2 regions of the Rhizobium sp. P1_B8 genome follow, and region 2 is predicted to be linked to the other one. Evidence: riboswitches for the same ligand, from Rfam matches in the RefSeq annotation. Region 2 holds a riboswitch; the other holds the start of a gene.
What was found. A riboswitch is a leader RNA that binds a small molecule or an ion and turns the genes downstream of it on or off. The one in region 2 is predicted to bind FMN.
Positions count from the first base shown of each region.

Region 1: it holds a riboswitch for FMN, as region 2 does, so the genes downstream of both, ribB (3,4-dihydroxy-2-butanone-4-phosphate synthase) here and AC1D2N_RS03620 (6,7-dimethyl-8-ribityllumazine synthase) in region 2, are expected to answer to the same signal.

Region 1 is NZ_JBFTZZ010000036.1:13,271-17,231, reverse strand. It holds gene AC1D2N_RS30685 (DMT family transporter) at 1-400, opposite strand, end outside; gene AC1D2N_RS30680 (SDR family oxidoreductase) at 727-1,494, shown strand; gene ribB (3,4-dihydroxy-2-butanone-4-phosphate synthase) at 1,581-2,216, opposite strand; FMN riboswitch at 2,343-2,541, opposite strand; gene AC1D2N_RS30670 (glucose 1-dehydrogenase) at 2,735-3,517, opposite strand; gene AC1D2N_RS30665 (hypothetical protein) at 3,590-3,730, opposite strand; gene AC1D2N_RS30660 (SDR family oxidoreductase) at 3,766-3,961, opposite strand, start outside.
Region 2 is NZ_JBFTZZ010000001.1:758,115-762,075, forward strand. It holds gene AC1D2N_RS03610 (LysR family transcriptional regulator) at 1-467, shown strand, start outside; gene AC1D2N_RS03615 (VOC family protein) at 613-1,302, opposite strand; gene AC1D2N_RS03620 (6,7-dimethyl-8-ribityllumazine synthase) at 1,477-1,911, opposite strand; FMN riboswitch at 1,990-2,132, opposite strand; gene AC1D2N_RS03625 (SRPBCC family protein) at 2,375-2,821, shown strand; gene AC1D2N_RS03630 (GCG_CRPN prefix-to-repeats domain-containing protein) at 3,055-3,366, shown strand; gene AC1D2N_RS03635 (hypothetical protein) at 3,481-3,705, opposite strand; gene AC1D2N_RS03640 (adenylate/guanylate cyclase domain-containing protein) at 3,910-3,961, shown strand, end outside.

The sequences.
Region 1 (3,961 bases), on a different contig from region 2:
CGAGGCCGACGAGAATCGCCGACCAGCGCCGCCAGCCGACCGGCTCACCGAAGAACAGCGCTGCACCGAAGGTGACGACCAGCGGCAGCGACTGCAGGATCGCCGAGGCATTGGCGATCGGCATCAAGCCGAGCGCGGTGATATAGGTGACGGCGGAGAGCGTCTCACAGATGATCCTGAAGATAATCATCGGCTGCAGCATGACCCGCCAGGAGCGCAGCGCGCCCATTTTCCAGGCGATCAGATAGACCAGCAGGCTGGTGAAGAGGCCGCGCAGGAACATGATCTCGCCGGCGTTCATATGGGCGATCACCGATTTGGATAGGGCGTCGCTTGCGGAAAAGCCGGCCATCGCCATGCTCATATAGATGGCGCCCTGAGTATTGCGTGACCGCGGCATGAAGAGATTCCCGTTACCTGTGCGCCCCTTTTAGTCGCGAAGATGCATGAAGGGAATCGGATGAATGTCACACCAGGCATAAATCGATGATGCGGTGCACAATGGCACTGATGTCAATGCAGGCGTGTGGGCGGAAGTCCGACAAATGCCTGTTTTATAACGTGAATTCCGATATTTCCGACGCCGCGATCAAGGCGTCGATGAGGACGTCCGTCGCGTTGCCGGTTCGGCCATAGGCGTTTTTCTCGTCCTGCGCGGGAAACGGGTGGCTGCATCGCCTGATGTTTGAGCATCTCAGGTCTCGTAACAACCCAGGAGAGACCGATATGACACTTCTCAACGACAAGATCGCAATCATTACCGGCGCAAGTTCCGGCATCGGCCGCGCAGCGGCGAAACTCTTTGCACGGCAAGGCGCCAAGCTCGTAGTCACCGGCCGGCGGCAGGATGCGCTCGATGCCGTCATCGCGGAAATCGAGGCGGAGGGTGGTCAGGCCGTCGCCATATTAGGCGATGTCAAGGACGAGGCGCTGCAGGCAAGGCTCGTCGAGACGGCAGTTTCGCGTTTCGGCCGGCTCGACATCGCCTTCAATAATGCCGGCATCCTCGGTGAGATGGGGCCGGTCGCCGGGCTGTCGCTGGAGGGCTGGCGCGAGACGATCGAGACCAATCTCACCGCCGCCTTCCTCGGCGCCAAGCACCAGTCGGCGGCGATGGGAAAAGGCGGCGGATCGCTGATCTTCACCTCGACTTTCGTCGGCCACACCGTCGGCATGCCTGGCATGGCCGCCTATGCGGCGAGCAAGGCGGGGCTGATCGGCTTCGTGCAGGTGCTCGCCGCCGAATTCGGAACGCAGAAGATCCGTGTCAACGCACTGCTTCCCGGAGGCACCGACACGCCCGCCAGCATCACCAACGCGCCCGATGCCACGCCGGAGGTGCTCGCTTTCGTGGAGGGATTGCATGCGCTGAAACGCATGGCGCAACCCGAAGAGATCGCCAATGCGGCGCTTTTCCTCGCCTCCGACATGTCGAGCTTCGTGACCGGCACGGCGATGCTGGCGGATGGTGGGGTTTCGATCAGCCGGACATAGGACCAGCAAGGGAAGGTGCCGTCAGTGTCATCACTGCGGCACGTTCTTTGTTGCGGCGGGCTATGCCGCCGCAACTAAGGCATCGATCAGGCGACTTCGCGTATGTCTCTTTCCGCCAGGCGGTCGAGGTAGGCGACCAGGTCCTCGATGGTGACGAGGGGGAGGTTGTGGCGTTCGGCGAAGAGCGTGAGTTCGGGCAGACGGGACATGGTTCCGTCGTCGTTGGCGACTTCGCAGATGACGCCGGCGGGGACCCTTCCGGCGAGGCGGGCGAGATCGACGGCGGCTTCGGTATGGCCGGGGCGGCCGAGCACGCCGCGGGGGTTGGCGCGGAGCGGAAAGATGTGGCCGGGGCGGGCGAATTCATCTGGCTTTGCGCGATCGTCGACGAGGGCGCGGACGGTGGCGGCGCGGTCGGCAGCCGAGATGCCCGTCGTCGTGCCCTTGAGATAATCGACGGAGACCGTAAAGGCGGTTTTGTGCGATTCCGTGTTGTTGGGCACCATCAGCGGAATATCGAGCGCATCGAGGCGCTCGCCTTCCATGGCAATGCAGACGAGGCCGCGGGCGTGGGTCATCATGAAGGCGATTGCCTCAGGAGTGACGGCGTCGGCCGCGACCACGATATCGCCTTCGTTTTCCCGGTTCTGGTCGTCGACGACGACGACCATCTGGCCGCTGGCAATGGCTGATATGGCATCTTCAATTCTTGCGATAGTCATGCTGTCTGGCCTTTCAAGGGTTATGTCAGCGGGCTGACATGGTCTGCTCGGCTCAAACCGTGAGCGAGCCTTCTGCCCTTGGGCGAACAAACGTCAGCCGACTCCGGGATGGAGTGCGACTGCCCGTGTTGTCCTCTTCCATCCGGACTATACCGTCGGCTCCGGCATCCCACCGGATCTGCTGACCTTCCAGCAATTCAAAGTGCTACAGCGTCGTTTGCGCGTCTGAAAGACGCGCGGCGCTGTGGTGCCGGAAGCGCTCGCGGGCTCCAGGATTGCTCCTGATACCGCCGGTGGGGAATTGCACCCCGCCCTGAGAACATTTCAAAGATAGGATCAAAGACAGGCGGATGGCAAGGTCAGTCGACCGGGCAAAAATGCAAAGCTGCCCTGACGCCGATGGACACACTGTTCACACGGAGGCGACGACCGGCTCGCCTTCCGTGCTTCGTTGGTGGTTTGATCCTTCCATGCATGTCGTTGTCCCAAAACCGCTGCGCACTTTTGGGCGACCTGCATCAGGACATGATCAGGCCGCCGTCGACATTGATCGTCTGGCCGGTGATATAGGCGGCGTCATCGCTGGCGAGGAAGGTGACCAGGCCGGCGACGTCTTCGCCGGAGCCGGCCCGTTTCATCGGGATGCCCTCGACCCATTCCTTCATCAGCTCGCCGGGGGCGTAGTTGCCGAGCAGCTTGCCCCAGGCCTGGTCGTTATAGGCCCACATGTCGGTCTCGATGATGCCGGGGCAGAAGGCGTTGACGGTGATCTTCTCGGTCGCGACTTCCTTGGCCAGGCTCTGGGTGATGCCGACGACGCCCATTTTCGAGGCGGCGTAATGCGGGGTGTAGATGAAGCCATCGCGGGCCTGGCCGGAAGCGGTGTTGATAATGCGGCCGCCGCGCTTGTGCTTGCGCATTCTTGATATCGCCTCCTGAGCGCAGAGGAAAACGCCTTTGGTGTTGACGGCCATCACCTTGTCCCACTCGTTTTCGGTCAGGTCCTCGACCCGGGCGATGGTAATGACGCCGGCATTCTGGATCGAGACGTCGACCGAGCCGAATTCCTTCTCGGCGGCATCGTAGAGGGCCTTGACGCTTGCCTTGTCGGTAACGTCGCCGATGAAGGAGATCGCCTTGCCGCCTTCGGCCCGGATCTGTTCGGCAACGCCGTGGACCAGCTCCTCGTTGGCCGAAACGACGAGATTGGCGCCTTCGCGCGCAAAGCGTCTGGCGATGGCAGCGCCGATGCCGCGGCTGCCTCCCGTGATCACGACCGTCTTATCTTCGAAGCGTTTCATGCTCTTTCCTTCCCGGTAAACAGCAAATCTGGGCGTGACCTGCCCTGCGATGATTATTGGAGCTCGGCGAATTCAGGCAGTCTTGGGCGCCGTCCGTTCGACAGCCCGTTCGATCGGCGTGAAGGGCGGGCAGACGACGATATCGCACGCCGTCTTGCCCGTTATTCCCTTCAGCGCCTCGATCTCAGCTAGGGAGGAAGCGAGACCGTTCATTATCCAGTTGCCGGCAATGAGCTTTCGCCTCGCCATCACCAGCAGCAGAAACCGCCGTCGACGAGAAGATCGACGCCGGTCACGAAGCTTGCCGCATTCGACAGCAAGAACACTGCCGGGCCTACCATCTCGTCCACCGCTGCCATTCGCTGCATTGGCGTTTGCTCTTCGAAGAGCTTGGTCTGATGGACCATCTCGGGACGGGTGTTCATGGGCGTTGCCGTGTATCCG
Region 2 (3,961 bases):
GGCTGCATTTTGCCATTCGCTTCGGCAGCGGCTCCTGGCACGGCACAGAAGCACTGCGTCTGTTCGACGCTCCGCTTTCGCCTCTGTGCACCCCCAGACTGGCAGACCGTTTAAGCTCGCCCGCAGATCTGGCCGAAGCGACGCTTTTGCGGAGCTATAGGGCCGACGAGTGGAGTACCTGGTTCGCGGCAGCTGATGTTCCGCCGGCGGCACAGGTCAACGCAGGGATCGTTTTTGACTCTTCCCTCGCCATGATGGAGGCGGCCATGCAAGGATTGGGAATTGCTCTGGCGCCGCCGTCGATGTTTTCCAGGCATCTGTCATCAGGGGCTATATTACAACCTTTTCCCACGACCATATCATTGGGCAGCTATTGGCTGACTCGACTTCAATCAAGGCCGCCAACGGCAGCCATGCTCGCATTTTCAGATTGGATAACGTCGCAGATCTCTTCCGCATCTCAATGACAGCTTCTGGCGGATCGCGATCCTCGACCTGACGTCGGCAAGGAGATCGGTGAATTTGGTGAGGCATAGACACGATAAAACATTTCGGTATGGCGCGCGCCATACCGAAATGCCCTTGCTTCTCAGAGGATGTTGCCGCTTTTGCCTATAAGGGCAGCTGCTTGCCGGCCTGTTCGCTGACCATGTATTCCGCGTACCAGTCCGGCCAGCCTTCGTCGTGCTTGCCGCCGTTTCGCTTCTCGTGTTCACCATGGGCAGTTGCCGCACGGCGGAGTGCTGACGCAAGCTCGGTCGACGTCGTGAATTTCGTCTCGTCGGCGTCGATGCGCCCCGGTAGCCGCGTGGTGACTTCCTGGAACAGCCAGCCGTTGCCGTCGGGATCCTTGAATGAGGCGAAGGAGCGATAGCTGCGGTGATCGGGATCGCGGCCGGCGATCCGCAGGCGGCCGAACAGATAGGGTTCGTCCTTTCCGGCATAGACGCCGGCAGCGTCATGGAACACTTCGCTCACCTCGATGCCGCGGGCGATGAGATCGCGGCGGGCGGCCTCGATGTCGGAGACGATCAGGTAAAGCCCCTGGGCGGAACCGGGGGCCGCGGCGGTGACGTTCTTGCCGAAGATGATCGCGCAGCCGGAGCCGGGCGGGGTAAACTGAATTACACGGAAATCGGCATCATTGGCGAAGTCGGCGTCGAGCCGCCAGCCCAGGCCGTCGTAGAAACGTTTGGCACGATCGACGTCGGAAACAGGGATGACGACCACCTCGAGCTTGGTGTCGACGGGCTGTGTTCTCGGGGTCTCAATGGGGGTTTCACTGCGCATTGCATTGCTCATCTTCAGCTCCTTGGGGTTTTGGATGCGTTAAGAATGGCGATACATGTCAGTGGCCAGTGGACCACAGCGCGGTGAGGCCGTCGAATCAATTATTCTGTCTGATTTGGCCGTGTAGCGGATTTGTATCGAAGCGGCGGGACTGTTCCCGCCGTCTTCTGCTCGTCGAACCGCTGACTACGCGGCAAGAGCGGCGCGGGTTTTGCCGATCGTCAGAGCTGCCTTTGCCGCTTCACGGCCTTTCTCGACGAAGTGCGCGCGGTAGATCTGCTTGTGATGTTCGGTTTCCTGATACTGGTGCGGCGTCAGTGACACCGACAGCACCGGCACGCCCGTATCCATGCCGGCGCGCATCAGCCCATCGACGACGGCCTGGGCGACGAATTCGTGGCGGTAGATTCCGCCGTCGACGACGAAGGCGGCGGCAATGACGGCGCCGTAACGCCCGGTTGCCGCAAGATCGCGGGAAAGCAGCGGCATCTCGAATGCGCCGGGAACATCGAACACGTCGACCTGCTCGGGCGGAACGAGTTGGTAGAAGCCATCAAGTGCGCGGTCGACGATGTCGGCGTGCCAGCTGGCTTTGACGAAGGCGTAGCGGGTGGGTGTCACGGTAATCTCCTTTGGCGAACAGACACATCACCCAAGGCGATCACGAACGTTCCCGACAGCCGCAAGGGCGGCAGGAACGCACGTTCTCTTTCATCCGGACTATGACCGTCGGCTCAGGCATCTCACCTGATCTGCTGACCCTTCCTGAGAAGGCGCTCGCGGGCTCGCAATCAAAATTGCATACCGCCGGTAGGGACTTTCACCCCGCCCTGAGAACGGCGCGAACAATAGTGGGAAGGCGGCGGGCTGGCAATAGGTCGAATGCTTTCGCGACCGGAGCTGGATCAGGGCTCTCCAAGCGGCGCTTTCGCTCGTTCGCCGATGGCGACGGGCAATCCCTCTTGCGGAGGAGGGGCTTGCGCCTACATGCTCTCTGTGAGGACATCTAGGTCAGAAATACCACGACAAGACAGGACGCGCTGTCTCCGCCTGGGCGGGGCCGTGACAACCATGGGAGAGAGTGATGCCAGAATCTTTCGTCGTTCACCGCGAGGCGCATATCGCGGCGCCGCCGGCCGCGGTGTTTGCGCTGATGACCGATCCGGAGAAGATCCTGCGCTGGATGGGAACGGAAGCGCAGGTCGAGCCGCAGCCCGGCGGACTCTATCTCGTCAACGTCACCGGCGCCCGCTTTGCGCGCGGCTCGTTTCGTGAGGTGGTGCCGGTTCATCGCCTTGCCTACAGCTTCGGCTGGGACGGCAGCGAGGTGGTGCCGCCGGGGTCGAGCCTGGTCGAGATCGACCTGATCGAGCAGGGGGGCGGAACGCTGTTGCGGCTCACCCATAGCGGCCTGCCCAGCGCCGATCAATGCGCCGGCCATGCGGAAGGCTGGGCCCATTACCTCGGGCGGCTGACCGAAGTCGCCGCCGGGCGTGATCCAGGTCCTGACCCTTTTTACGGCAGGACGTAGCCCGGCTTTTCCGCCTTCAACATCGCCCGCTGCCAGAACAGGATGATTATAGGCGGGATCTGCCAAAAGTCTGAATTCTGTTCTAAATTAAAGAGTTAGGGCATAAGGTCGTCCGAAAACCGCTCACGCTTTTCGGCATCATGCTCTAGCGCCAAACATGAACACGCAGTTCATCTCCAGTTCAATTTAGTGGCCATAAAGTGGGGACGGCTGGATTGAAAATGGAGTTCTCGATGAAAGCGCTTTCTATCGCGGCCGCCTTGCTCGTTGGCGGCCTCTCGATCGGCACAGCTGAGGCGACGCCGATGGGGACAATCAATGTCCAGAGCAATGTCACAAAGGTCGACTACGCCTGCGGTCGCGGCTGGCATCTGACGCGCTGGGGCGAATGCCGGCGAAACTGGAGACGCCCGCCGCCGGTAGCTTTCTACGGTGGTCCGCCCCGCTGGGGCTGGGAGCGGCGTCACCGGGATTGGGATGATGGCCCGCGCTGGCGCCATGAGAGGCGCTGGGATCGCGACCGGCGTTGGCGGGATGACGACTAAAGGTCTCGCTTAGATGTAATGGATGAAGGCCGGAGCGATTTTCGCCCGGCCTTTTCTAATGAAACAGCTTCGCCCACGCTGACAGCCAGCGTTCTCCCGATTTGCCCGAGAGGGTCAGATCCTGCCGACGAGCCAGTGCTTGTCGTCGATCAATTCCTCGAGCTCGATGGGATCCTTGACGCCGAATTCGAACCATTCGACGAGTTCTTTCGCCTTGCGGCTGCTCTCCTCCGCCGTCAGCTCGACCTGATACCTTTCGCACCATCGCCAAAGGATCGACGTCAGCAGCGTCATGTCATTCCCATCCAGCGGATCTTTCGGCCAGAATATCGTGCCCATCGTACCCCTCAATCACACGATGACGAACGGCCCTATAATGGAATCAAACTCGCGCAAGTTTAAAGTGTTTATTTTTTGTTTTCCACCGTGGCGAATGGTTTTCGACAGGGGAGCGGACGTCCTTTTTCGAATCCGGGGATGACCGCAAGCGGTCACTCCGGGGATGTCCTTGCGGCCGCCCCGGTGAGCGTGCGATGTTAAGCCATGGATCTGCCGTCCCCCCTTGCCTGGCTGATTGACGAGGCCGGCGCCTCGC